Regions from separate parts of the Serratia sp. K1WW1 genome, predicted to be linked through region 2. Evidence: predicted binding sites of a transcription regulator. Region 2 holds the regulator's gene; the other holds the start of a gene.
What was found. Region 2 encodes PurR, which represses purine synthesis genes. Its sites were predicted from a motif close to CANGCAAACGTTTGCNTG; they were not measured.
Positions count from the first base shown of each region.

Region 1: the regulator PurR is predicted to act here: its motif matches at 1,968-1,985, upstream of ACX9GU_RS02685 (NCS2 family permease).

Region 1 covers NZ_CM147697.1:587,118-590,534, reverse strand. The annotation lists gene ACX9GU_RS02690 (Na+/H+ antiporter) at 1-283, opposite strand, end outside; gene ACX9GU_RS02685 (NCS2 family permease) at 468-1,829, opposite strand; gene ACX9GU_RS02680 (VOC family protein) at 2,217-2,624, opposite strand; gene ACX9GU_RS02675 (glutathione S-transferase family protein) at 2,671-3,339, opposite strand; gene ACX9GU_RS02670 (lipocalin-like domain-containing protein) at 3,336-3,417, opposite strand, start outside.
Region 2 covers NZ_CM147697.1:3,305,576-3,308,992, forward strand. The annotation lists gene sodB (superoxide dismutase [Fe]) at 211-789, shown strand; gene cydH (cytochrome bd-I oxidase subunit CydH) at 854-943, opposite strand; gene purR (HTH-type transcriptional repressor PurR) at 1,268-2,293, shown strand; gene punR (DNA-binding transcriptional activator PunR) at 2,326-3,246, opposite strand; gene punC (purine nucleoside transporter PunC) at 3,372-3,417, shown strand, end outside.

The DNA.
Region 1 (3,417 bases), 2.7 Mb from region 2:
TCAGCACCAGCACCAATGCCAGCCCCAGGATTTCACGCCCGTGGTGCAGGAATTCGCGTGTCGGTGTTTTCCAACCGTCGGCAAACAGCAATGGCGGAATAAACAGCACTAAAAACAGTTCGGGGTCAAAATCAACGTGCAGCCCGAAATTCGGCCAGGCTAACAGAGCCCCAATGGCAATTTGCATCAAGGGTAACGGGATCTGGAACGGCAACATGCGTGTTACCACCCCAGACAGGGAGACCACCAGGATCAAAATGAGGATTGTAAAAAATATTTCCATGCTTTCCTTAGACTCTTAAGTTCAGATCACCAAAGCGCGCGGGTAACAGTGTCCGAATAGTAGATCACTTTTTTTCTCAGTTATAAAGCTTGTTGTGCCTTTCAAAACACGTCGCAGAAAAGAGGGAGAATAGTCTTAATGAAATGAACAACGGGGCCAGAGGATGGCCCCGTTGAAGAAAGGCTTAAATTGCCCAACCACCCGCATAAAATGCCACCAGCGCCACCGCGATTAACACGGTACCGATGTTCAGCCTACGCCATTCACCAGAGAACACGCGGCCAATCACCAGCGAGCTGAAGCCCAGCATGATGCCGGTCACGATGTTACAGGTCAGCACGATAAACACCGCGCACAGCAAACCGGCCATGGCGTCGACAAAGTCGTCGAAATCCAGCTTGGTGACATTGCTCAACATCAGCAAGCCAACGTACATCAGCGCAGGAGCGGTGGCGTACACTGGCACCAGATAGGACAGCGGCGACAGGAACAGGATCAGCAGGAACAACAGCCCGACCACGGTGGCCGTCAGGCCGGTTTTACCACCCGCCGCCGTACCCGCGGCAGATTCGATATAAACCGCGGCAGGTGCAGCCCCAACCAGCCCGGAGAAGATGCTGCTCAGGGAATCAGAGGTCAGCGCTTTGCCACCGTTAATGATCTGGCCGTCTTTATCCAGCAGATTGGCCTGCCCGGCGACCGCACGGATGGTGCCCGTGGCGTCGAACACCGCAGTCATTACCAATGCCAACACGCTTGGCAACACCACCGGCTGTAACGCACCCATGATATCCAGGCTGAAGATCAGCGATTTGCCATCCGGCCCCGCCAGGCTAGGCATGGCGAACAGCCCTTGATACTTCACCGCCGGGTCGAAAATCAGGCCGATAACCGAAATGGCAATAATGACCAGCAAGATGCCGCCAGGCACGCGCAGTTTTTCCAGGCCGAAGATCACCGCCAAGCCGATTAACGTCATCACCACCGGAAACGAGGTAAATGCTCCCAGCGCTACTGGCAAACCATCCAGAGGATTTTTCACCACCAGACCGACACCGTTAGCCGCAATCAGCAGCAGGAACAGGCCGATACCAATACCGGTGCCGTGCGCCACTCCCATTGGCAGGTTACGCAGGATCCAGGAACGGATACCGGTAATCGAGATAATGGTAAACAGGATCCCCATCAGGAATACCGCGCCCAGCGCCACGGGAATGCTGATCTGCTGACCCAGCACCAGACTAAAGGCGGTGAACGCAGTCAGTGAAATGGCGCAACCAATCGCCATTGGCAGGTTGGCCCACAAGCCCATCAGCAACGACCCCAAACCGGCAACCAGGCAGGTGGCAACGAATACCGCAGTCGGTGGGAAACCGGCTTTACCCAGCATGCTGGGAACCACGATCACCGAGTAGACCATCGCCAGGAAGGTGGTTAACCCTGCCACCACTTCCTGACGCACGTTGGTACCCCGCGCTGTAAGTTTAAAATACGCATCAAGCCCGCCTTTGGGTGTCACGGCGTTATTTGCTTGAGAATTCGACATGTTGCTGTCCCCTGTTTTTCATTGCTGCCAGCCTGGATGAAATGGCTTGTTATCCCACTGATGCATGGTCATTACGAAACCGTTTCCGTCACGTTCGCTTCCTTACCCTTCAGGAACGCGGCAACAGACGCCGTGTAAAAGGCAAACGTTTAACTCTCATCGCATGCAGCGGGTGATTTATGATGGTCTTACCCTTAAAAATCCCAAATGCTTCTGGGCGGGATTTTCAAGGCAAACGATTATCTAGCCTTCTATGCCGTCTGATCAACTAAAGATCGCGACAATTTATGCGAAAACGTATTGCGAACGCGCATTGTTGAAGATGTGAGGTTTATCGCATTACGACTTGAGAAGGGAGTTCGCCCCGACAGCTTGGGGCGGAAAAGATTATTGCGACTGCATCGCCTGCTCATCCATATACATCAACTCCCAGATATGACCATCCAAATCCTGGAAGCCATGGCCATACATAGTGCCGTAATCCTGTGGCTGATTATAAGTATTGCCACCGGCGGAAATGGCTTTGCGTACCAACGCGTCTACCGCAGCACGGCTGGGTTGCGACAAGCAAATCAGCACCTCCGTCGCTTTATTGGCATCACTGACGGGATTGGGGGTAAACAGTTGGAATTTCTCGTGAGTCAGCAACATCACGTAAATACTCTCACTCACGACCATGCAGGCGGCAGTGTCATCGGTAAACTGCGGGTTGAAGATAAACCCCAGTTGTCGGAAGAACTCGATAGAAGCGGGCAAATTGCTGACGGGCAGGTTAACAAAAATTTGCGTAGCCATGGGCTACCTCCTATGAAAGTGACCCTATCGAGTATAGTTCAAGCCTTCACCCTAGCACGCTAAACGGCCCACCCTGTTCCAGAGCCCGCTGATACGCAGGACGCGCGTGAATGCGTTGCAGATAGTCTTGCAGTTTCGGGCACCCATCCAGCCCGCCTCGCCCAGCTAGCGCCTCCACCGGGAAACTCATCTGGATATCCGCAGCGCTGAATTCATTGCCCACAAACCAGGTGCTTTTATTCAGGTGTTGCTCCAGATAATCGCGATGCGTGACAATCTGCTTATCCAGATACTCTTTCTGTACCCCTTTACCGATCGCCCCGGCAATCGGGCGTATCACCCATGGGATCGGCGGGTGTCCTAAACGGCTAAACACCAGTTTCATTACCAGCAGCGGCATCAACGACCCTTCTGCATAGTGCAGCCAATAGCGATACTCCTGGCGAGCGTGAAAATCCGTGGGCGTGAATAACCCTTGCGCGTCATAGGCTTCCTGCAGGTATTCAATAATGGCGCCCGACTCGGCCAGCGTCAGATCGCCGTCTACCACTACCGGCGATTTGCCCAACGGGTGGATCTTTTTCAATTCGGGCGGTGCCAGCATGGTGGTTTTATCGCGTTGATAACGCAGAACCTGATAGGGAACACCGAGCTCCTCCAGGAACCATAAGATGCGCTGCGAACGCGAGTTGTTCAGGTGATGCACGATAATCATGATTTTTCTCCCTCAGCGGCCTGGAGCCGTTGCCACACCAATTCACCAATTTGCACGCTGTTGTCCAGTTGCAACGGC
Region 2 (3,417 bases):
CCGCTCGGCCGTGCTTCCCTTCCCCCCAAAAATAAAAAGCCGCTGCGACTTTAATCAATCAGCCACTTGGCACAGTTTGGATGTTCTTTTCCCCCGGAAAGTTGTTAAGATTAATAACCATAACAAAAGTGGTGCAATCGCGCTTTTCCGCCCTTGGCCACCCAGGCCCACAGCGTCGGAGAGACGTATTGTCTATAAAAGGAGAAAGCAATGTCGTTTGAATTACCTGCATTACCATATGAGAAAAACGCTCTCGAACCGCACATTTCCGCAGAAACGCTGGAATACCACTATGGCAAGCACCATAACACCTACGTGGTTAACCTGAACAATCTGGTGAAAGGCAGCGAGTTCGAAGGAAAATCCCTGGTCGAGATCGTCAAGACCTCCACCGGCGGCGTGTTCAACAACGCCGCCCAGGTCTGGAACCACACCTTCTATTGGCACTGTTTATCACCGCAAGGTGGTGGCGAGCCAACGGGCGCAGTGGCAGAGGCGATCAATAAGTCATTCGGCTCCTTCGCCGCCTTTAAAGAGCAGTTCACCGATGCCGCCGTGAAAAACTTCGGCGCTGGCTGGACCTGGCTGGTGAAAAAAGCGGACGGCAGTCTGGCGATTGTCAGCACCTCGAATGCGGCAACCCCGCTGACCGGCGCAGACGTTCCGCTATTGACCGTTGACGTGTGGGAACATGCTTACTACATCGACTACCGCAATGCGCGGCCAAAGTACCTGGAAAACTTCTGGGCGTTGGTGAACTGGGCGTTCGTGGCAGAAAACCTGGCTTAACGACGGGTGGCTAGCTAATAATAAGGCGCGGCATCAAGCTGCGCCTCTGTTTTTCTGCTGCGGATCAGTTCAATGCGGCAATAAAACTGAAAGCAATAATCATTGCCAAGGCACCCACGGTGGTGAGTAATGACATCTTCAAATCGGTATCCATATACAACTCCCTCTCAGATTGGCTTTTCCAGAGCATAAGCCACACAGTTTATACGTCAAATCATTTTCCCACAGTTCGTGATTAAAATCTTGTTATGATTTCCCCGCTGATAATTACCGATTAGCTCTTCCACTTTTCTTCAATATGCGACAAAATCCGCAGTTCACAACTGCGTACCGATAAACTGCCCCTCCCTGTTCAAGCGATTTACGACTTCAGCACTAAAAACTCAGTTTTCGCTTATCTGGGAAAGGATCTACGCAGGCAAACGATTAACATCATACTTACATGCTGTAACATGTGGGTTTAGGAGTCATTTTTTACATGGCAACGATTAAAGATGTGGCCAAACGCGCTGGCGTTTCTACCACTACCGTTTCGCACGTTATCAATAAAACGCGTTTCGTCGCCGAAGATACCAAAACGGCCGTTTGGGCCGCCATCAAAGAGCTGCACTATTCACCCAGCGCCGTGGCCCGCAGCCTCAAGGTCAACCACACCAAATCGATCGGTTTGCTCGCCACTTCGAGCGAGGCCCCCTATTTTGCCGAAGTGATCGAAGCGGTGGAAAACAGCTGCTACAGCAAAGGCTATACCCTGATCTTGTGTAACTCGCACAATAATCTGGATAAACAGCAAGCCTATCTGGCGATGTTGGCGCAAAAACGCGTCGATGGCCTGCTGGTGATGTGCTCAGAATATCCAGATCAGCTACTGGGCATGCTGGAAGATTACCGTAATATTCCCATGGTGGTGATGGATTGGGGTACCGCGCGCGGAGACTTCACCGATACCATTATCGACAATGCCTTCGAGGGCGGCTACCTGGCAGGCCGCTACCTGATCGAACGTGGCCACCGTGACATCGGTGCCATTCCTGGTCAACTGGCGCGTAATACCGGTGGAGGTCGCCACCAGGGCTTTCTGAAAGCCATGAAGGAAGCCAACATCGAAGTGCGCGAAGAATGGATCGTGCAGGGGGATTTCGAGCCTGAATCTGGCTATAAAGCCATGCATCAGATCCTGTCGCAAAAGCATCGTCCAACCGCCGTTTTCTGTGGCGGCGATATTATGGCCATGGGGGCGATCTGCGCCGCCGATGAGCTGGGGTTGCGTGTACCGCAGGATATCTCGGTGATTGGCTACGACAACGTGCGTAATGCCCGCTACTTCACCCCGGCGCTGACCACCATTCACCAGCCGAAAGAGCGCCTGGGCGAGATGGCCTTTACCATGCTGTTGGATCGCATTATCAGCAAGCGTGAAGAATCGCAGGTGATTGAAGTGCATCCAAAACTCATCGAGCGCCGCTCAGTCGCCGATGGTCCTTTTGTCGATTACCGCCGTTAACTCCTGTTGGGGCGCTGCAATACTGCGCCCGATTAAGCACCCGGCTCCTCTTCACTGAGCCATTCCTGATTGAGCGTTTCGCTGTCGCCCAGATAGTCCAACAGCCAGGCCATGGCCGGAGACTGGGCGTTTTGCTGCCAGGTCAAGCAGCAGGCGCTAGGCGGGAAAGGCTCATGCAGTGGTAATACCACCAGTTCGCCACTTTGTACCAACGGCAATACCCGATGCGCGGGTACCATGCCCACACACAGCCCGGCACGCAAACAATCTACCGCCGAAACCCAGTCCGGCACGGTCAATCGCCGCTGGTTGTCCAGCGACCAGGTCACCCGCTTGGGTAAATTGCGCGAAGTATCTTCCAACAGCAACGAGGGATAAGGTCGTAGCTGATCGTCTCGCAGCTTTCCTTGCAAGGCGGCCAGCGGATGTTTAGCATGGACTACGCAGAGCCAATTCATAAAGCCCATATCGCGAAAGGCAAAACCGCCGCCCACCGGCACCGCACGTGTTGCACCAATGGCCATCTCAGCGCGGCCATCGACCAGCGCATCCCACACGCCGTTGAAGACTTCCGGCTGTACCATCAGTTCCACGTCGGGAAAATGGCGATAAAAATCCAGCACCAGCTGGCGGCTGCGCTGGGGTTTGACGATCAGATCGACCGCAATCCGCAGTTGCCCGCGCCAACCGTTTGCCACCTGCTGACACTGCCGTCGGGTATCGAGCATTTTTTTGATAACAACTCGCGCCTCCTTAATAAACAGCGCCCCCGCTGGCGTGAGTTCCACATCGCGGTGACGGCGTTCAAACAAAGGCACTGCCAGCCATTGCTCCAGTTGACGCACCGTATAGCTCACAGCAGAAGGAACGCGGTGCAACTCCTGTGCCGCCGCGCTGAAACTGCCGGTCCGCGCTACCGCATCTACTACATCGAGTGAATATTCAGACCACATATGTTTGCCTTCAAATTTTTTAACAGCACCTTGCAAATATTACCGTTTCACAAGCAGAGATCCAGCCGTATACACTTGCCGGCGCTTCAAAACCTGCGACAACATAATTTTAACGAGAAATAGCAATGCGAAATTTTGGATTTATGTTCTACCTGGCCGGCCTGAGTATGT